3 regions of the Lysinibacillus sp. GW823-FHT06C08 genome follow, and region 1 is predicted to be linked to each of the others. Evidence: predicted binding sites of a transcription regulator. Region 1 holds the regulator's gene; each other region holds the start of a gene.
The links. The regulator LexA, encoded in region 1, represses DNA repair genes until DNA is damaged. The targets are predictions, from matches to a motif close to CGAACATATGTTCG.

Region 1 (7,818 bases):
AATCATCCATCTTACACCAGCACTTGGTATTACGGTTCTTTATATTGGCTATGGTATTGCCATAAGTTACTTAAAGAAAAATGAGGCATTAACTGTTTTTGTTGCTTTTACCTCGTTATTACTACCTTATTTATTAGAATATATGGACTTTAGTGCCGTCATTATTTTACTATTTGTTATCGTTTTATTTGCCATGCTGCAATTGGTTGTCCAACAGCACAAGCAAAAGCTTGCTCTTTATATTTCAACCTTTTTCTCAGTGCTAGCAATAGGTGTTGTAGCATTTATGAATCATGACAAGCAAGTTGTCTTTGCTTTTGGTTTACTTGCTATACTAGCAATCTTTTATGTAAGCTGGTGTCGATTATATAATGCACAATCTAAATGGAAACCTCTTCATATTGGTCTCCAATTTTCGTTAGGGTCATTTAGTTTATTGCTGATGAACCTGATCATACGTTCACTCGAATATGGAGAAGCGGTGCTACTTATTTTCATTGGTTTATTAATAGCATTAGCGTTTTATAGTCATCGTCAAAAATGGCAGGAAGTATTTGATAGTGCTATAACACTCGCGTTTATTGCCGTATGCAATACGCTACTTATTATGAATATCCCTGATAAAGTGGATGATTTACTATATCCATTGATCGCTTTTGCAGGTGTAATGATGAGCTTACGATTACGTGCCAGTATGATGAAGGTAGTCACATCATTTTTCCTTGTGATTACATTATTGCTAAACTTCATTTTCCATGAACCGACACCATTTATTAGCTTTGAGCATTTAAGTCTGTTCATGCCAATTATTTATCTAGTAGTCATTTACTTGTATGCTAGACGCCCAAAAGAAACGTTATCACCTTTTGAGAAAGTCATGAAGGATTTATATGCCATAGATATTTTAGCAGTAATAGCCACAGGCTACTTCTTAGCATATATGAGCAAACTAGATTCAGCCTATTTCGCGGCAACAAATGGTATTCAGTATTTGATGTGTATTGCACTAGCTGCTTTGTTTGCAGGATCTCTGCTCGTGTCAGAGAAATTCAAAGGGCGTGCTTTAACACCTGTCCTTGGAGCATTCTTTATAGTATTATCTTTGATGATCAGCACAAAGCCTTCTATGATGGATAGCTTAAATATGATGACCAGATTAGTTTATATAGCAGTAATTATGGCGATTATTATAGACGTTCTAGTAAAGGGCCGTATTTATCGGCTGTATGAAGAGCGAATGGGGAAATATGTAGACACTATTGTTAGCTCAGGTGTCGTACTCACAATGATCTCAATATGGGGGCTTGTTCATCAATTTACGTATAGTCATCTACTTGATTGGAAGCTAAGTATAGCTCTTACAACGATTACATTATTCCTCACAGCGAGCATTTCGCTATGGCTTAGTTCCACACAACATTTAAAAACGCTTCATACTACAGGTTTTGTTATTTTAGTCATTGCGTTTATCAAGCTTATTTTCTTTGACTTATCAGCCCTTGATTTATTAATTAGAGCTGTTCTATTTATAACAATTGGTGGCATTGGCATGCTCTTGTCAGGTAGGTTGCTGAGGAAATAAATTGAAGAGATTCCAATAATTTTTGGAATCTCTTTTATATTGTGCTAAACTGATACTACTCTTACTCTACTCCCTCTTTCTTCGTACCGTATGACTTCAAACCTTTTATGAAATATTCTTCAAATACATCACTCATTTTCAATGTCCATTGTTTTGAATAACATTCGATACGGGGATTGCTGAGCAAGACTACAATAATTATATGAATAGGCGCATCATACTTATTGTATGGGCGCCTATTGGTTTAGGAGGACATAAATTTGGAAATGGCTTATACAATTATCATTTTTTTAGTTGGTCTAGTCTTTGGCTCTTTTTATAATGTAGTTGGCTTACGTGTGCCGCGGAAGGAGTCTCTTGTATATCCTTCCTCCCATTGTACGAGCTGTCAGAGACAATTGACGGCTCTTGATTTAGTGCCAGTATTGTCTTATCTGTTTTTAAGAGGAACATGTAGAGGCTGTGGCTTTAAAATTTCTTGGCTATATCCAGTGATAGAATTGTTAACTGGGGGATTATTCGCCTTTGCTTATTTGGAGCTAAACTGGAGTTTAGAATTTTTAGTAGCTTTATCGTTCATCTCATTGTTAGTCATTATAGTTGTTTCAGATTTTATCTATCTGTTAATTCCAGATAAGATTCTTTTATTCTTTTTGCCTTTTTTGGTCATAGGACGTGTACTGTCACCCTTAACACCTTGGTGGGACAGCCTAGTGGGTGCACTCGTTGGTTTTGGCATATTATACAGTATTGCGGTCTTATCGAAAGGTGGAATGGGAGGGGGCGATATTAAATTCTTCTTTTTAATTGGTCTCGTTCTCGGTACTATTCATACGTTGTTGACTTTATTTATTGCCGCTATCATAGGTATGATAATCGGAATAGTTGTCTTATTAAAGCATAAACAAGGAAGACAAACACATATTCCCTTTGGTCCATCTATTGCATTAGCCGCTACTATTGTTTATTTCTACGGAGATTCGTTCATCAATTGGTATTTAGGTTATTGGTAAGTGTTTAATCTTCAATGTTGTGGAGGGGAATCAAGTGAAGCCGATTATTGGAATTACAGCTTTTGTAGAAGATGATTTATCAGCTCATTTAAATGCTGCTTACAGCAAAAGTATTATTAAGGCGGGTGGTATCCCCCTTATTATTCCGTTAGGTGTGGAGGAAGATGCTGCTCAAATTTTAGCCCTTACGGATGGCTTAATGCTATCGGGAGGCTATGATGTACATCCTTTTCTATTTGGAGCGGAGCCTTCACCAAAGCTAGGTAAAATTCATCCAGCTAGAGATGCCGTGGAATTAGCATTAATTGAGGCTGCATTTGTACGTAAAATGCCTATTTTTGGCATTTGTCGGGGTATCCAAATATTAAATGTTGCATTAGGTGGGACGTTATATCAGGACATTGATAGTGACCATTATAGTACGAAGCTAATCAAACATATGCAACAAGCTGGTAGGTCAGTAGCAACGCATTATGTACAAATTATTGCGGAGAATTTATTAGCGACTATTCTGGAACAAGAGAAAATTGCCGTCAATTCTTTTCATCATCAGTCAGTGAATGTACTAGCGGAGAATTTAAAAGTTGCAGCGAAATCATGTGATGGCATTATTGAAGCAGTGGTGCATGAAGAATTACCATTCTGTTTGGCTGTCCAATGGCACCCAGAGGAATTAGCTGTAGCGGGAGATCAGCATGCACAAAAGTTATTTGCAGCATTTGTTGAAGCGAGCTTGAAATTTAAAAAAGAAGCATAGAGAGGTCATTGTAAAAAGAATCCAATAGTTAATGGATTCTTTTTTTTGCGTAAAAAAGAGGATATATGCTCAGTGAAGGAACACAATCCTCAAACCCTCATTTAATTAATGTACACGGCGGTAAAGACCAACAACTTGTCCCAAAATTGATACTTGATCGACGATAATCGGTTCCATTGATGAATTTTCAGGCTGTAAACGGAAATGGTTTTTTTCCTTAAAGAAGCGTTTTACAGTAGCTTCATCCTCAGCTGTCATGGCTACAACAATGTCTCCGTTAATGGCCGTTGACTTTTGCTTTACGATCACTAAGTCACCATCTAAAATTCCTGCTTCAATCATCGATTCACCCATAATTTCTAACATGAATAACTGATCCTCACTCGTGCCATATGTATCTGGCAGTGGGAAATACTCTTCAATATTTTCGATAGCTGTAATAGGAGAACCTGCTGTAACCTTCCCTACAAGTGGTACATGGATGACATGTTGCTTTTGGATGGATTCCTCAGGCTCAAGAATTTCAATAGCACGTGGCTTAGTTGGATCTCGACGAATAAAACCCTTTTGTTCTAATCGAGCCAAATGACCATGAACAGTTGAACTTGAAGCAAGTCCAACAGCTTCCCCGATTTCACGGACTGATGGCGGATACCCTTTAGCTCGTACCTCGTCTTTAATGAACGCTAAAATGTCCTCTTGTCTTTTCGATACTTTTTTCATGATTGCTCACCTCTTTTTTCTAATATCAATCTTCTTATTTGATAGTATAACAGAATGCGAACACGTATGCAAACATAGGTTCGAAAAGTGTTTGACAAAAACGTTTGTTCGCTTTATTATGAGAACATACATTCCGAACAAACATTCTAGAAATGAGGTTTTAATGATGACATGGCTAAAGAAAAATACACATATCACTATATTATTAGGTGCTTGTTTACTCTTCGCAAGTTACCTTTACATCACTGATCCGGGGGATGTTAATTACGCTGAAATTCAAATCGAACATGGGGATAGCTTGTGGTCGTTAGCAGAACAATACCGTGGTAAAATGAGTAAAGAAGATTGGATTAAGCTTGTCAAATCAGAAAATGAGTTAGCAGACATTAAAATCGTGGCAGGTAAATCTCTAGTCATTCCAGTTTTGAGTGATCAAGCCAGTCCCATCAAAACTATTGAAATTGCGAGAAACGAACAATGAAAAATAATCAAATGACGGCTGTTATCTATTGCCGAGTAAGTACTGAAAAAGAAACGCAAAGCTCCTCATTAGAGCGCCAACAAGAAGAATTAGTGCACTATGCTAAAGAACAAGGCTATGAAGTAAAGGGTGTTTTTAAAGATAAGCATAGCGGTTATGATGTTGAACGCGAAGGCTTACTTGAAATGCTTGATTTTATAAAAGAGAAGGAAATAAAAGCTCTTTTTGTACAAGATGAAACTCGTTTAGGTCGTGGAAATGCAAGAATGGCAGTATTGCATTTATTACAAAAATCAGCAACAGATGTTTATTCGATGCGTGATGCAGGACCAGTCCAATTAAACGAAATGGATACGATGCTACTAGAGATTTTAGCAATTGTAGAGGAATATCAACGTAGAATACATAATGCAAAAATCCGCAGAGGTATGCGACGTGCTGTTGAAAATGGCTATCGCCCTGAAAATAACCTATCCAATCGTGGCAATCCACATGGTCAGGAACGTAAAGAACTCCCTGTTGATGAAATTGTGAAGCTACGGAATCGTGGTTTTACCTTTGAGGAAATTTCCATTACGCTTAGAGGACTAGGCTTTGAGGTAAGTAAGGCAACCGTACATCGCCGATTCCAAGAGCATCAAGAAAGATTAGCAGGCAAATAATATAGCCCGCTAATTTTTTTTAATATAAGCTTTCAATAATAACATTTTTGGGTAGCTGAAAAGGGTTATCTTTATTAATTCGATCATAAAACATAATGCCGTTTAAATGATCGATTTCATGTTGTACAACGATAGATTCATAGCCTTTTAAAGACATAATAAATTCCTGTCCATCAATATTATAGGCTTTTACTTTAATTCGTTCATATCTTGGTACAAAACCGTGAACAGGTCGATTAACAGACAGACACCCTTCACCCTCAGGCAAATAGATCATATTGAAAGAATGGCTCATTACTTTTGGGTTAATGAACATCATTTCATGTTTTTGGTCGTGATTCTCAAAAAGTACAGCAAACATTCTCTTATCTACGCCAATTTGATTGGCAGAGAGGCCACTACCAGGACGGAGTTTATACTTTTTTATTAAAATCGGGTCTTGGCTGTTTTTTAAATATTGAAGCATAGAAAATAATATATGTCGGTCCTCTAAGGGAACTGGTATTGCAACGTCTTGCGTTTGTTTTCGTAATAGGTCTGAGTGTTCTTTTACAAAATCTTTCATAGTAATCATGTAATCAGGATGAAATTTTGCCATCGAAACATACCTCCTCAATAGGACTTCTTCAGAAGTTCATCAAGCTAAATTGTATGGTCGGATCATAGATGCAGTGCCCAACAACGTTTATAGGCGCGCATTTTCACAAGCGTTTAACGTTCTTCTAATCTTCTAATAAAATATTCCAATCTTCACGTAAAACTGCGTAATAGTATTCGTCCCACCATTCATTCCCATATGGTATACACTTTTTAAAATATCCTTCACGCCTCATTCCGATCTTTTCCATAACTTTATAGGAAGCGATATTTTCGGGCTGACACGTTGCAATAATTCTATGAAGTTTCTTTTCATTAAATCCATAGTCTAATACAGCACGAGCAGCTTCAGAAGCAAAGCCTTGATTTTGATAAGCTGGATTTAGTACCCAACCGATTTCATAAGTATGATCGCCGAAACAAGGATGGAAAACGATATGACCAATCACTTGCTCGCAATTATTTGAAACAATAGCAAAATGTTTTGCTTTGTCGTTACTATTTTCTGCAATAAATTTCTTTGCCTGTTCTTCATTGAAAACACCTTCAGGCATATAGTGCATCACTTTTTCATCTGAAGTATAGCTATAAACAGCTTCCCAGTCCTGCTCTTGAAATGTTCGAATGAGTAATCGCTTAGTTGTCACGTTCACATGTATATCCTCCAATAGATAGTTAAATTTTTCCTTCCATATAATATTTATACACTTCAAACATCTGGAAGTCATGTATTTTTTATTTCAACAGCTTGAATAGGGGTTGGTATAACTGCATTTAATGGGAAACCGTGCTATACTTTGCATACTGAGTTCAATAAGGTAGGTACTGAAAGGTGTGTAACGATGTTATCAAAAGAAAAAATTAACCGTATAAATGAACTTTCTGCTAAAGCGAAAAGCGGTCAACTAACGGATGAAGAGGCAAAGGAGCGAACAGCGCTTCGTAAGGAATACTTAGATACATTTAGAGCAACAATGCGTGATACGATTGAAAACGTAAAAGTGGTTGATGCAGAAGGAAATGATGTCACGCCTGAGAAGGTAAGACAAGCGAAAAAAAATAAATTTCTAAATTAATGTGACACAATTCAATAAAGTATGTATGAAAATACAAATAGTATTACAAAAGCATTGTTTTCTAAAGCAATGTTGACTAAACTGTAGAAGAACAATTATAGGACGAGAAAGGATGTCACAATATAATGACTCAACATGCGGATTTATTAGCAATTAATGCTATCCGAACTTTGTCAATCGATGCTATTGAAAAAGCAAATTCTGGTCACCCAGGTTTACCAATGGGGGCAGCGCCAATGGCTTATACGCTTTGGACAAAACAATTACGCCATAATCCAGCGAACCCAAAATGGTATAATCGCGATCGTTTTGTATTATCAGCTGGTCATGGTTCCATGCTTCTATACAGCCTACTTCATCTAGGCGGCTATGGTTTACCAATGGAGGAAATTCAGAGCTTCCGCCAATGGGATTCATTAACACCAGGACATCCTGAATATGGTCATACAGTAGGTGTGGAAGCGACAACTGGTCCTCTAGGACAAGGTATTGCCATGACTGTAGGTATGGCAATGGCTGAGCGTCATTTAGCAGCTACTTACAATAAACCAGGTCATGACATCGTTGACCACTATACATTTGCATTATGTGGTGATGGTGACTTAATGGAAGGCGTTGCAGCAGAGGCTATTTCATTAGCTGGTCACTTAAAACTTGAAAAATTAATCGTGCTTTACGATTCTAATGATATTTCTTTAGATGGTGACTTAGAAAAGTCATTCTCAGAAAACGTACAAAAACGTTTTGAATCTTATGGTTGGAATTATTTAAAAGTTGCAGATGGCACAGATGTTGATGCGATTAATGCAACTATTGAAGAAGCTAAAAAATCAACTGGCAAACCAACATTGATTGAAGTGAAAACAGTGATTGGTTTCGGTTCTCCAAATAAATCGGGTAAAGCAGATTCTCATGGTGCTCCACTTG
Region 2 (7,818 bases), 520 kb from region 1:
CACTTCAAGTGTTTCCCGATTATAGCGTTTGCCGTGACATACTTCACAAGGAACATACACATCAGGAAGGAAATGCATTTCTATTTTAATAATTCCATCTCCACGGCATGCTTCACAGCGGCCACCCTTGACATTAAAGCTAAAGCGACCTTTTTTATAGCCACGCACCTTTGCTTCATTCGTGGTAGCAAAAACATCGCGTATATCATCAAAGACTCCCGTATAAGTAGCTGGATTCGAGCGTGGGGTACGGCCAATTGGAGATTGGTCAATATCGATGACTTTTTCAAGCTCATCCATCCCTGTTACCTCTTTATGTTCTCCCGGTTTAACCTTGGAACGATTCAGCTTCTGTGCCAATGATTTATATAAAATTTCATTAATCAGCGTGGATTTCCCTGAACCAGATACACCTGTCACTGCGACAAATAAGCCAAGTGGAACATCGACTTTGACATTGCGTAAATTATTTTCCTTGGCACCCTTAATCGAAAGCTTACGACCATTTGGTTGACGTCTTTCAACTGGCAATGGGATAAATTTTTTCCCGCTTAAATATTGTCCTGTTAAAGATTTATTATTTTCCATGACTTCCTGTGGTGTACCAGCTGCAACAATTTGGCCACCATGTACACCTGCACCTGGTCCAACGTCAATCAGATAATCAGCTGCTAGCATCGTATCCTCATCATGCTCCACCACAATCAGTGTATTACCAATATCTCGCATGTTTTGTAAGGTGCTAATCAAGCGATCATTATCACGTTGGTGTAAGCCAATCGATGGTTCATCTAAAATATATAGAACGCCTGTTAATCGTGAACCGATTTGAGTAGCAAGGCGAATACGTTGTGCTTCCCCACCAGATAATGTACCTGCTGCACGACTTAAAGTTAAATAGTCTAAACCTACATTAACAAGGAAGCCCAGTCGTTCTTCAATTTCCCGTAAAACTAGACGAGCAATTTTCATATCCTTTTCAGTGAGATCTAGCTCTTTGAAAAATGTGTCAGCTTCCTGAATTGAATATTGTGTCACCTCACCAATATGTTTGTCGGCAACTTTTACAGCTAATGTTTCTGGCTTTAAACGATAGCCTTTACAAGAAGGACAAGCCTGTTGTGCCATATATTTTTCCATTTGCTCACGAACATAATCTGAAGTTGTCTCTTTAAAACGACGCTCTACATTTCGGACAACACCTTCAAATTCAATCATTTGGTCTCGTACATTGCCAAACTCATTTTCATAATGGAAGTGAATCTTCTCTTTACCTGAGCCAAATAACACTTTGTCCATCTTGTCTCTTGGTAACTCTTTTACTGGCACATCCATTGGAATATTATAGTGATCACAAACTGCTTTTAATAATTGTGGATAGTACTGTGAACTTGTTGGCTCCCAAGGTGCAATAGCATGCTCTAATAAAGAACGATCCCAATCCGGCACCACTAAATCTAAATCCACCTCTTGCGTCGAGCCTAAGCCGTCACAGCTTGGACAAGCACCAAATGGACTATTAAATGAAAACATGCGTGGCTCTAGCTCACCAATAGAAAAACCACAAATAGGACAGGCATGATGTTCACTAAATAGTAATTCCTCATGCTCCATGACATCTACAAGCACACGACCATCGGCCAAACGAAGAGCTGTTTCTAAAGAATCACTTAAACGTGCAGCGACACCTTCCTTCATTACAACACGGTCGATCACTACCTCAATAGAGTGTTTTTTATTTTTATCAAGATCAATCGCATCATCTAAATCTCGTAAATCTCCATCAATTCGCACACGAACGAAGCCTTGCTTTTTTAAATCTTCTAGCAGTTTTACATGTGTTCCTTTACGTCCAGAAACCATTGGAGCAAGGAGTTGCATTTTGGTTCTTTCTGGATAAGTTAATAAACGGTCCACCATTTGCTCAATCGTTTGGGAAGTAATTTCTATCCCGTGATTCGGACAAATCGGCTTACCAATACGTGCATATAGTAAACGTAAGTAATCATAGATTTCTGTAACCGTCCCTACCGTAGAGCGTGGGTTACGACTCGTTGTTTTTTGGTCTATTGAAATAGCAGGCGATAATCCTTCGATTGCATCAACATCTGGTTTGTCCATCTGCCCAAGAAATTGACGCGCATAGGCGGAAAGAGACTCGACATAACGTCGTTGTCCCTCCGCATAAATCGTATCAAATGCTAATGAAGATTTACCTGATCCTGATAATCCTGTTAAAACGACTAATTGATCACGTGGAATTGTGACATTAATATTTTTTAAATTATGAGCACGTGCACCTTGCACGACAATTTCAGTATTTTTCACAAGTCATTCACCCTTCTACCTTCAATTCAAATATTGTATCTCGAAGCTCAGCTGCACGTTCGAAATCTAGCGCTTTTGCCGCTTCCTTCATTTCTATTTCTAGAGAAGCTACGAGCTGGTCTCTTTCTGCCTTTGTCAGCTTTTTGCCCTTCGTCGCCTTTGTTACATAGGATTTTTCTTCTTCTGCCACTTGTGTAGCACGAATTACTTCTGGTATTTTTTTACTAATGGTTTGAGGCGTAATACCATGCTCTTCGTTATAGGCCATTTGCAATTCACGACGACGTTTTGTTTCATCGAGCGCCTTTTTCATCGAGTCGGTTACATGATCTGCATACATGATGACATGACCGTTCGCATTACGCGCAGCTCGGCCAATCGTTTGAATGAGTGAACGTTCTGAACGTAAAAATCCTTCTTTATCCGCGTCTAATATGGCTACAAGTGATACTTCAGGAATATCAAGTCCTTCACGCAATAAGTTAATTCCAATTAGTACATCGTAAGTGCCCTTCCGTAGCTCACGAATAATCTCAATACGCTCTAATGTTTTAATCTCAGAATGCAAATACTCAACCTTTAAGCCCATTTCCTTCAAATAGGCCGTTAAATCCTCTGACATTTTCTTTGTTAGCGTTGTTACTAATACTCGCTCATCACATGCAATTCGACCTTGAATTTCATCGATTAAGTTATCTATTTGCCCTTCAATTGGGCGGACATCTATTAATGGATCCAGTAAACCAGTAGGTCGAATAATTTGCTGGATCATTTCTGGTGTATGTTCCAACTCATAGGGTCCAGGTGTGGCAGATACATAAATAGCTTGATGTACTCGATTTTCGTATTCTTCAAAACGTAATGGACGGTTATCTAGCGCAGATGGCAAACGGAAACCATGTTCTACGAGTACCCCTTTACGCGCTTGGTCACCGTTGTACATCCCTCGTACCTGTGGAAGAGTTACGTGACTTTCATCTACGACAAGCAAAAAGTCCTCAGGGAAATAATCAAGCAACGTATATGGAGTCGCACCTGCTTCACGTAAAGTTAAGTGACGTGAATAGTTCTCAATCCCTGAACAAAAGCCCATTTCACGCATCATTTCTAAATCATAACGTGTCCGTTGCTCTAGACGCTGAGCCTCTAATAATTTATCCTCGGCACGCAGTAAAGCTAGACGATCCTCTAATTCTTTTTCAATGTTTTCTATCGCTTTTCGCATTTTTTCTTCTCGTGTAACGAAGTGGGATGCTGGGAAAATAGCGACATGCTCTCGATCTGATAGTATTTCTCCAGTTAAAGCATCTACCTCACGAATGCGATCAATTTCGTCCCCAAAAAACTCGACACGAATACAATGCTCATCACGTGAGGCTGGGAAAATCTCTACTACATCTCCTCGTACCCGAAACGTCCCGCGTGTAAAACTAACATCATTGCGCTCATATTGAACATCTACAAGTTTGCGCAGTAGCTGATTACGTTCAATTTCCATACCCGTGCGGATCGAGACAACCATTTCACGATATTCTTCTGGAGAACCAAGACCGTAAATACAGGATACAGATGCAATAATAATGACATCATCACGCTCAAATAATGCAGAAGTTGCAGAGTGGCGTAGCTTATCAATTTCATCGTTAATGCTAGAATCCTTTTCTATATAAGTATCTGTCTGCGGTACATAGGCTTCTGGTTGGTAATAATCATAGTAACTAACAAAGTATTCTACAGCGTTATTTGGAAAGAACTCTTTGAACTCACTATATAATTGGCCCGCCAACGTTTTATTGTGTGCCATAATGAGTGTCGGTTTTTTAACCTGCTGGATTACATTTGAAATCGTAAATGTTTTCCCAGTTCCTGTTGCACCAAGTAATGTTTGATGACGCTTGCCTGCTTTCACACCCTCCACTAATTCCGCAATTGCCTGTGGCTGATCTCCATTAGGCTGATATGGCGCTTGTAAATCAAAAGTTTGCACACCTGTCCCCGTCCTTTCTTTCCAATTTGTACATATATTTTAGCATAGCAATATTAAAATTTCGAACATTTAACGAACGAATGTTTGTAAATTTTTTTTTCTATCCCTAAAATGGAATATGGATACTCAACCTTCTACTCTCATAATAGCCGTTTCGTCAGGTTTTCAAGCCTTATCTAGTAATGAGATGTCAATTGTAGAATGGTAGTCGTTCCTTCTCTTTTCTCATTTTTAGAGCAATACTTTTTATACATTAGGTGAATGGCACAGCCACTCTATCATCTCCAAAAAAAATCCCGCTCTCCATAGTCGCGGAGAGCGGAATTATTAATATGATTCATCTTCTGATTGCTGCAAGGAATTGAGTTCGGTTGCGTATTGATAAAATGCGTTTTCATCTTTTTCATCGAGCGCTCTATCTATTAAAACGATGAGCTGCTCTTGTCGATGCATACGCTGGATACGATTTAAAAATAAATCTAAATAAATCTCGTTTAATAATTTCTCTGCCTCATCAACTTTTTTTGACTGACCAACGGCTTTTAGAAAATCTGTGTACGAATAATATTTATCCAACGATCTCACCCCGATCCTTTTCTAAATTATATGAAAATTGAAATTAAAAAGCAATGCTTACGATTTGAAAATAACTTGGATTAACTAGTAAACTCGTGAAATTTAAAGCAAATTCTCTAAGCATTTCATTCATTTATCAACCTTGTTTCATTACTTTGTATATTTTTTGAAATTCATTTTATGTATTACACTACGGTTATCAATAGAAAAGGGAGGCACTTCCAAAATGACTAGTAAATTTGTAAATGGCTATTTAATTTCCTTTAACACTTACTTGCTCCAACCAGTTCAGCATGACACTAAAGTTTTCACTCATGTTATAGACAAACATAATGAGCTAATTGTTACTCGGAAGCCGATGCATGTACTGCGAAAATCTTGTATTTCATTAGGCTCCACCTATGAAGCAGCAAAGCAATCTGCTAAACGCTTTTTTGGTAATCAACATAAGCTACCAATCGTCGTGGCCTTTGATTATGGTTTTCCTTGCATCTTTCTACCAACCTATTCACCTAATTCCATTCATAATATATGGATAGGGCTCCATGCGATTATCAATATTACGCCGAGCGAAACAGGATGTGTGGTCACATTAAAAAACGATCAAAAGATTGAGCTACCTATTCAATATGCTTCTATTAGTAAACAGTTTGTGAATGCTTCTATGCTCTATAAACATTACATGAATGAACGAAAACAACTTAGTCAAGATTCACCCTATCATCCATTCTTTTAACTAAAAAATCCCCCAAGAAACAACTCTTGGGGGATGGCTATTAGTTAATTTTTGAACGTAAGTAAGCATTAATAAATGGATCTACATCGCCGTCCATTACCGCTCCGACATTCCCTGTTTCTTCATTCGTACGGTGATCTTTTACCATTGAGTATGGATGGAATACATACGAGCGAATTTGCGAGCCCCAGCCAATGTCCTTTTGTTCACCACGGATCTCATCAAGCTGCGCCTGTTGCTTCTCTAACTCTAATTGATATAATTTCCCTTTTAACATAGCCATCGCTTTCTCACGGTTTTTAATTTGTGAACGTTCTGCTTGGCATTGTACAACCGTACCAGTCGGGATGTGTGTAATACGAACAGCTGAATCTGTTGTATTAATATGCTGACCACCCGCACCTGTCGCACGATACGTATCAATTTTCAAATCCTCTGTACGAATATCAATTTCAATATTTTCGTCAAATTCTGGCATGACATCGCAAGAAACGAAAGAAGTATGTCGACGGCCTGATGAATCAAATGGTGAAATACGCACTAGGCGATGGACACCTTTTTCAGCTTGTAAATAACCGAAAGCATTATGACCTTTAATTGAAATGGTTACAGATTTAATACCTGCCTCATCACCAGGAAGATAATCCATTGTTTCCACCTTAAAGCCACGCTTCTCAGCCCATCGTGTATACATACGTAGTAGCATAGAACCCCAGTCTTGTGACTCTGTTCCACCTGCTCCTGGATGCAACTCTAAAATAGCATTGTTTTGATCGTATGGACCACTCAATAATAATTGCAGCTCAAAATCAGCCATTTTTTGTTGAAATTCTACCAGTTCTTTTCCTAACTCTTCCTGCAATTCTTCGTCTGGCTCTTCACGTAAAAGCTCCAGTGTCATATCTAAGTTCTCATGTATTTCTTCTAACTCTTTATATTCATTGACGATTGCTTTTAAACCATTGCCCTCATTAATGATCACCTGTGCACCTTGCTGATCATCCCAGAATCCGGGCTCTAGCATCATTTCATCTAGCTCCTGTATACGTGCCTCTTTGTTTTCTAAGTCAAAGAGACCCCCTGAAGTCCACCAATTTTTTGGCTGTAGTGTCTAACACATTGCGTACATCTGCTAATTCAATCATTGTAAAATCCTCCGAACGTTAGTAATGGAGACTAGTGTGAAAGCTCCGATCTTACTATTATAACGTTTTTACCGAGGAAAACATACATAAAAACACTACTCTACGTCTCGTCCTCAAGCATATCAAGCGCAAAACGTTGAAATACTTTCACACGATCATATTGAACAAGTAAATGCTTCGTTCTTCGCTCTAATCTATATTTTAATAAAAATGCCCGCTGAATACGATACTCTATCGTTTTGACACTAACATCTACAATAATATCCTGACCATTCGTAAAGATTATCTTTGTACTCTTTTTATCCACAGAGAAATACTCTTCAATATGATGGACAGCAAACCATATACATTCCGGATGTAGAGGTGACTTGCTTGGAAACCATAAAATATTCCCTCGCTCATCCACAACGATTGGGTTTTTATTAAGCTTACCTAAAATCATTTTTGATCCATCAAAAGCCCCTCTTAAGCTAGAACCATAATAACGCAGATTATAGTCCATTAACTTTGTCGGCGGTATTTTAGAAATATAATCTTTACTTTTTTCCATCACCCGAGTACATAAATTTCCAAAGGAATCATACACAGGCATATACAACATAGTTTCACTACTCATAATATCCTTCTTATGCATCATTATTCCCCCTTTATGCACTTATGTTTTCAGCCTAAATAAAAAAAGAATATACCAATGTCCGTACATTCCCGATTTTTTCTACAAGTCGAAATTGCTTGGAAAACTCTATTTCCACCCACATTTCTCCCACCCCATCTTCAATCTTTTGTCACTCTTAATTCTTTGTTTTCCAACTCATCTAATTATTAGGATAATAGTAAATAATAATAGAAGTATTCTCTAAAACTAAATTCCTAATATTACAGCTATTGTATACCCACATTTTACTATTGTCTATAAATTATGACTTTTATGACAATATTTTATTTTTTTATACAAAAAAAGATCATTTCAACATACAGTTAAAATGATCTTTTCCATTTCTATTATTGAGCTGCACCATGACAGTTTTTAAACTTCTTACCACTTC
Region 3 (7,818 bases), on a different contig from region 1:
TCACTTCCATACTAGTAATAAATTTTGAAGCAATCACTCTAGCGCTAGGATTACTACTTTTGAATTTTCTACATAAAGAAAATGAATATTTTATCTTTGTATAAGTATACTTGTCCATAGATTTTTCGACCTTCTGTGACCTCCTGATAAAAAGTATTCATATTCATTTACTATACATGAAGTTCACTGCTAGAATTATCTAATTTCTACACATACACAAAAACAACAAAATAAATTAATATGGCAGGAATTATGTAAGAGGAAATACCCATTAAACTCCATTTGTCTTCATCAAGTGACCAAAGAAAAAGAAATAAAGTTATCATAGTAATCCCAAAAGCGCTCATAATAATATTTAATAATCCAATAATCCCCATCCCCTTTTCTACCCTTTACATTACATCTAGTATATTCTTTAACCATTTAGACCATACTAACCGCCTTTTCATATTCGAAGCATCCTTTACAAATAGCTGATAATTTTCATAAATGGTGTTTCATTAAATTTTAGAAATCTAAACCTCCAAAACTCATTCGATAATACATTTGCAAAATTACTTCGACGCATGAAATTATGTTTGTAATAAAGCGAATTACAAATTTTGTAAGTTAAACATCAATAGAAAGTACAGATTGAGTAGCACTTTATAGGATTTACTGACGGCTTAACAAGGCTGTCAACAAATCAACTATGAACTAAATTTACCCATTGGAATAATAAACTGAGTTAATAAATACTTTATAGCCTTAGTTTTTTTACAAAATTTTCTATTTTAAAATAAATAGTAGCGTTCCAACGGGAAACAGAATAATTCACATTTCCAATTTATGTTAAATTCTTAAAAATGAGTTCCCTAGCTTTTGTTAATGCCAATGCAGTATTACCAACAACATATTTGCGAATAAAGTCAGTTTTTTAGTTTTTTTAAATACAGATATAACATCATGAGGAGAATGAAAGTGGATAATGACAAAAAGCCGAATTTATGGATCATATTTTTAAGTATTATTTTAGTTATTTGTTTGCCTTTTATTATTGGAAAAAGGGAAAATTATAATGATAATTTGGAAAATTTAATAGGTATCTACGGATTTCCATTTGATTGGTTACATATATATGCTAATAAGGGTTTCAGTTTTTTAGGTATGGGTTTTATAGTTAACATTATTTTTTTCTATTTTGTTATTAAAAGTTTGATATGGATTTTCAAGAAAATTATTGGCTATGTGCGTTTTTTTTCGTAATTTGTTTTATAGCACATAATGAAAGTATTTTCAGAAAAAAGTAATCAAATGACCACCAAAGGGAGGTCATTTTAAATATTTATCGATTAAATTGAAATAAACGAGGGATATTTAATCGGATCAGTTAAATAATATCTGTAGGAGGTGTCAAAAATGAAAAGAGATAAAAAAAATACAGAATTTGCAACAGATGAGCCAACAAAACAATCATTTTCTAGTGGAGCAGACCTAGGAAAAATTAAAGAACCTAATAGGGGTAAGGGTAATGAACTCCCTCACCCAGATAAAGAAGACCTTATTATGAATGAGAAAAAAGGTAAGTCCACTTCATTATAATCTAAGACTATTTAACGTTTATCTATTTAGACCGCTCATTTGAAGTGGTCTTTTTTTACATTAGTAATTAATTTTTATTAATCAGTCAAAGGAACCTACTAATAGCAACAGACATTGACATAGCAAGCTACCATAACAGATTGCTGTCCACCTCAGTAAGAAAGTGGACAAAGATTTTACATACATCTCTGACTCATTCACTCAAGCTCTATAAGAATTGCTTAAATATTTTATAGTGGTAAACCCACCTTACTGATATAAAAGCACTTGTTTTATCCAACGCTGCTATATCAATATTAATTCGTGTCATCCATCTTCAGTACAGCCATGAATGCTTCCTATAGAAATGCTGTATTCAGGCGTATCTTTTTATACTTCTATATAACCGATAATCCTATGATATAACAGAATTTGTCGGTTGTTTTTTTATGGATATTTTCATTTATCGAGCTTTATTTTCTACAATTGGTGGAGATATGATGGGGAAAATTTAAGACCACCCATCATGAACTGCACCCTAGCGAAGTGGTCTTTTATAAATTATTCAATTAAAGCAACACATTAACTTAAGAATAATTACTAATTGAAGCGAGCCTGCACTTTGTTGGAGTTATTTTAAAGACATTATCATAACAGTACTCGAAAACATAATATCCCATTGTGATACGAATTGTAGAAATCATTTTTAAATCGCTATTATTTCTGTCCACATCACCTAAAAACAAATACTTAATAGTATCGAGTAGTCCCATTTCATTAACAGATAAAGTTGTTACCATGCTTGCAGGTGTCCCGGTTAGATCAAGTCATCTTTATTAAATAGTTTTAATATTAGGAATTATCTCATTTTAAGGTTTTTATTTGATGATGTTGTAATATATGGTAAAATCAAGTTGATATTCCGGAATACTAAATAATTAAAAAATAAGGAGTCGAAAATGAAAAAAATACTTAACAAATTATCAATCTTAATAATATTTACATTAATGCTTCAGTTAACTTTACCTTTAACTAGTTCCGCTAACACTCAAAATGAGTTAGATTTAATTAGACAAGAAACAAATTTAACAGAAGATGATATACAACTAAGTTTAGATATTATTTCTGAACATAGCAGTTTATTTCTTGAAAATGCTGATGTTAATGTTCTTAATTCATATGGTCTTGAAGATCAAAATATTGCATTACTAAAATATTTTTATGATATTAATTATCCATCAATAACTTTACATGCTTTTGCTGTTTCACAGAATGTAACTAACAATGATAACATTCAACCACGTGTAGCAAATGTATTAATCAGAGTATTAATTAAAGATGCACTTAAAAAGAAAATGGGTGATAAAATAAAAAAAGAGATTGGTGATGAAGTAAAAGATAAAGTACAGGATAAATGGATAGCAGCAGCTGAAAAAGAAATTGATAAACATGGCTATTCTAAATTTGTAGGACCAGAAGGTTCTGGGGCAAATGGAATCAGACAAGGGGAACATGTTTTTGAAATTTACGGAAAAAATGGTAATTCTATCATGAGAGGACATGTAGGCCTTGAACAAAATAAGGCAGTTACTAATTGGCATTACCATCTTAAATATGACAATTTTGTAGACCATCATGAACAAATACTCTTGAGACATAGAAGTTTACCAAATTGGGGAACTCCAAATTGAATGAATTAAATGAAGTTTTTATTTTAAGTTATGGTTGTGATTTAGACCATAGTAATATTGATTATTTAGTAAAAGAACGGTTGTTACCATTTTCTCATTGGACCTATAAGAAACAACCTAAAGAAACTGATATTTGTGTTCGATACGAGACATTTGATATCAATCCAAAGAAACACAAACAACTCTACTATGGACATAAATTTTATATTAATAAAACAAGATTAGAAGCTTTTATGTATTCACTCTCTAAACTAAAAGGGAATCATATTTACTTAAATCCCCGAGCTAGAGGGCATGCTTATGTCTATATTGATGACCTTGAGTATACAGGTAGAGTATATAAAACTTTAGATGGCGGTCAAAAATTAGTTTTTATCGATGAAGAATCTGAAAACAATTATCCGTTAAGAGAAAAGTTACCGATGTTAAGAAAAGATTTACATTATTTAAAAATAAAGAGTGATTTGACTTTTGAAGAGAGTGATATGTTAATTTCTAATTGGATAAAAAACATTATTAATGAAATAAGTTAATAGCTATTATTAACTATTACAATATAAAGATAAATCAATGAGACCAAAATAGCACGTTTAAGCTGTTTTGGTCTTTATATTATTTGCCCTGTGAAATAATAATCTTTATTCCTTCAAAGATAAAAAAGGATTAGAAAAAGCAAAATCATATTATGATGAATTAGGTAAAGAGTCTCCTTTACTTTACTCACCACACACATGCAAATGGGCTGTTTTTTATACAAATGAATGGTGATATGAAAGATGCTGAATTTGAGAAGTTTAAAAATTCAATGGACGAAGCATTAATTAGCCATTCAAATGAGGGGCTTTTTTTATTATCAAAAATAACAAATTTTTATTATGGTAAATAAGTCCTTCATTGTTTAAAGTTGTTTTTATAGGTTTTTTTAAGTAATTGCCTTAAATAATCTTAAAGGAGGATACATAAGTGAGTAAGTTATTGAAAAATGGTTTTATTTATCTAGCATTAACGTTATTTGTACTAGTTAGTATTAGTGTTGAAAGTGCATCGGCAGCAGAAGAAGTAGATTATGAAGAAGGGGTAACTAATTTAAATAATACTCCTGAAAATAGTGCAATAGTAGGTGATAGACTCACACAACCTGAAATTGGTTGGAAAAGGTATGATGATACTCATAACAAAATCTTTTACGAAAAAGATAAGTGGTCAAGACACACAGTAGCTTCTGCTGCTTATGATTATAAAAAAGGAAGCACTGGCGCAAAGAAAAATGTAATTGCTAAAATGGAATTTTGGTTTCTAGGTAGTAAAATAAACATTATTACATATAGGCATCCATCATATTCAAAAGACGCTTTAGTTAAAATAGATGGAATTGATCAGGGTAATCTTCAAATTGTTGGTTCTGATCAATCTCAAACGTTAGCATTTAAAAAAGATGGCTTAGACTTTGGCTTTCATAAAGTTGAGGTTATGGTAGCAAGTACCTCACCTAATGTAGATACTTTCAATCTTAGAATTGATGCAATTGACGTTGACGGTAAATTAGTGGCTCCGGATGAAGTAACAAATAATGAATCAATTACATTAGACAAAAATGCATTAGAACTACTAGAGGGTAACCAAGATAAATTAACAGCTACTGTTACTCCAGATACAGCAAAAGTAATCTGGTCATCTAGTGATGAATCCGTTGCTACTGTAGATCAGGATGGAAATGTAACAGCTATTAAAGAAGGTGAAGCAATTATTACTGCAAAAATTGAAGGCACTGATATTACAGCCACTAGCACAGTAATTGTTAAGAAACCAGATAATGCATTTTCAAGTGCTATTCTAAGTATCACATTGGTGAACGGCATAACAAAAGAATATGATATTACAAATACAGTTTTAAACAATTACTTAAATTGGTTTGAAAGTGCACAAGGTACTTCAACATTCAAATTTTCAAAAACAATTTCACCTTATAAAAAAGTAACAGAATATATTGTACATGATAAAATTGCATCCTTTGAAGTAAGAGAATACTAAACACAAAAAGACCAGGTACTCACATTTTATGAGCGCCTGGTTATTTATTTTGGTGACTTAATAATAATTTTTCTACCTGAGTTTTAAGAGCCATATTAGCATATCTGAGTACCACATCATTACCAGCCGTAGCTATATGAACGTCACTAAAATACTCGTCAATCTTTTCTACTTTAAATAACCTTATTTTTTCTTTCGCCAATAATCTTTTTGAATCGTAATAATCATGGGAAATGTCTTTTAGTAACTTATCAAGGATTGGTAAATAAACTTTACTCATTTTCAAATTTTCAATTACAGGGAAGTCACGTTGCAATGATTGAACTGCCATTTCTAGAAATTAAAAATTTATGAAATAGTCTTCTTTGTTCAGGTTTCAGCATACAACTTCTTCCCTTCAATAAGAACGTTTGTTTGTATTATTTTAGAACAAACGTTTGTATTTTGACAAGCATTAATTTGTGGAAATAAAAAAACCAAGACTGCAATTATGCTTTCTTGGCTTTGTTATAATAACTGAAATAATTTAGCCAAGAGGGTTCGGGTTTGTCGAAGGTTGTCGAATTCAAATTTGCTCCTTATCCACCCTTCGGTCCGATACCGCAAATTTGGATTGACAACCGCCACGTTTCACCTTCTCCCTCCAGTACCCACCGAGCCAAAAAGAAAAAGGGTAGCGTCTGCTACCCTAAGTCATCTTGATTCCAACTTCACTCAATCCTGAATAATTCAATTATTATCTTTATTCTTTAGATGATCTACGACACCACACACAATAAATAACAACCCTATTAATAAAAAAATAATACTTAATATCAATAAGTTATTTGGAACATTCTTAAGAAAAACATTGAATTCTTCTGTGGACCAAGTACTACTTTTTGAAACACCAATTGAAGCACAAATATATCGGGTCAAATAAAACATAGTTGATATTAATAAAAAAATGGAACCAAAAATACCTTTAATCATAAATTGTTTACTCTTTCTTTTTAAAATTGAACTACTCTATACTGACGTTCTACCCACTTATCAACGAAATTAAAAGTATAATCATAAGATGGTCCACGACTATCATATTTTTGTTCTTGTGTAACTTTATACTTTTTGTACACATGTCTATATTCTAAACGGTAGTTTCCTTTCGGATAATTCGGAGAAGTATAACTTACTGTTTCCGACCACGATTTAGTAACATCAAAACCTAATACACTTTCTAATGATTTTAGTGGAACCTTAAATGTACCAGAATACCTATGAGCAACAGTTGAAGTGTGAGATGCAGTCAATGCTCCTCCACTTACCGTAGAAGCGCCAGCATAATTCCATTCGCCATATACTAAACCTTCATAAGTTGAAGCCGTAGCAAACCACATTAAGTGTCTTTCACGTAATTTAGGATTAGATGGAGAAATTAAATCTTCAAAAGGAACCTCTGTACCTATTACTTCATCATCAAGAACCTCTGTAAAATCAACAACTACTTCCCCTTCTGCTAATCCAGAATTGACATCTGCATCTAATTCACTTGCAGACGATTCTGTAGAAGTAACAAAAAATAACGTGAAAATTAAAGCTACAAAACCAAAAATTGAAAATAACTTATTTACATTTTTCATTCTTTTCTCTCCCTGTATATTAACATCTAATTTCTACTATTGGAACTATTTAAATCTATACATTCTTAATTTTTTAACTCCATAAATTATTACTTACACCAACTTGGAATTGACGTTACTGTAATGTAAGTATTTTTTATTTACGTAAATAAATATGTAGATTATAATCTAAATTTCTTTCACTCGAGTCATAACAATCCTATCATTACCATTATATCCATTTCAATGGAAATTTAACGCCACTTTTTTGGCGCGATTTATAACTTAGTTTTCATATTTTTTCGGTTTTTAACAAATTACGCCAAAACACGCCAAGATAACCGTCATTATTTGGCGTATTTTTATTTAACAGATATAACTAAAGTAATGTTTTTTTAAAATTCTAACTAAAACTCTTGAAATATTTTATTAAGTTTGTTTTTTCGCCTTAAAAAAATATTTATCAAAATGTAATTTTTATTTCTTTTTTAAGCCCATTACCAATTAATGTAACGGGCATCTGCTTTATCGTTGAGAGATAATAATCTTTAAACCTTCAAAATCACCACTTGTCATCGTACCTTGATCGAATTTATCAAGCCACGACTTATCGATTTTCTTTTTATCCACTGATTGTTTAATGTAATCACGTACAGCTGCTTTAGTTGTGTCATTAGTGAATAACATTTTATCATCATCCTTTGCTATTGGTTTAGTTGTATTGCCTTCCACAGTTAATTGCACTTGGTATTTACTATTGGTTGGTATAATTACTTGTCCTTCAATTTTGTATCCCTTTGGCATAATCCAATTTGGCTTAACTTCAAAGTGAGGACGATCAATATTACCTGTCCAATCCCCACCCCATTCAATGTCAAGCTTACGTGCAATAGCCCCTACTCGACTTAGGGTTGCTACATCATATAAAGACTGTGGAG

Region 2: uvrB (excinuclease ABC subunit UvrB) is a predicted target of LexA. The motif match lies at 4,389-4,402, and genes of this name have one in related genera.
Region 3: AC1Q6O_RS10915 (YhjD family protein) is a predicted target of LexA. The motif match lies at 5,709-5,722, and genes of this name have one in related genera.

What each region holds. Positions count from the first base shown of each region.
Region 1 is NZ_JBXAHN010000001.1:946,020-953,837, forward strand. It holds gene AC1Q6O_RS04365 (DUF2339 domain-containing protein) at 1-1,582, shown strand, start outside; gene AC1Q6O_RS04370 (prepilin peptidase) at 1,843-2,595, shown strand; gene AC1Q6O_RS04375 (gamma-glutamyl-gamma-aminobutyrate hydrolase family protein) at 2,630-3,352, shown strand; gene lexA (transcriptional repressor LexA) at 3,458-4,075, opposite strand; gene yneA (cell division suppressor protein YneA) at 4,194-4,556, shown strand; gene AC1Q6O_RS04390 (YneB family resolvase-like protein) at 4,553-5,218, shown strand; gene def (peptide deformylase) at 5,238-5,816, opposite strand; gene AC1Q6O_RS04400 (GNAT family N-acetyltransferase) at 5,941-6,468, opposite strand; gene AC1Q6O_RS04405 (DUF896 domain-containing protein) at 6,658-6,891, shown strand; gene tkt (transketolase) at 7,017-7,818, shown strand, end outside.
Region 2 is NZ_JBXAHN010000001.1:425,278-433,095, reverse strand. It holds gene uvrA (excinuclease ABC subunit UvrA) at 1-2,328, opposite strand, end outside; gene uvrB (excinuclease ABC subunit UvrB) at 2,336-4,315, opposite strand; gene AC1Q6O_RS01930 (IDEAL domain-containing protein) at 4,643-4,891, opposite strand; gene AC1Q6O_RS01925 (competence protein ComK) at 5,118-5,627, shown strand; one part of gene prfB (peptide chain release factor 2) at 5,668-6,696, opposite strand; one part of gene prfB (peptide chain release factor 2) at 6,698-6,772, opposite strand; gene AC1Q6O_RS01915 (competence protein ComK) at 6,873-7,409, opposite strand; gene secA (preprotein translocase subunit SecA) at 7,775-7,818, opposite strand, start outside.
Region 3 is NZ_JBXAHN010000003.1:171,096-178,913, reverse strand. It holds gene AC1Q6O_RS10945 (hypothetical protein) at 961-1,245, shown strand; gene AC1Q6O_RS10940 (hypothetical protein) at 1,399-1,581, shown strand; gene AC1Q6O_RS10935 (YpjP family protein) at 2,520-3,251, shown strand; gene AC1Q6O_RS10930 (hypothetical protein) at 3,248-3,784, shown strand; gene AC1Q6O_RS10925 (hypothetical protein) at 4,009-4,137, shown strand; gene AC1Q6O_RS10920 (Ig-like domain-containing protein) at 4,215-5,282, shown strand; gene AC1Q6O_RS10915 (YhjD family protein) at 5,323-5,613, opposite strand; gene AC1Q6O_RS10910 (hypothetical protein) at 6,275-6,901, opposite strand; gene AC1Q6O_RS10905 (M15 family metallopeptidase) at 7,406-7,818, opposite strand, start outside.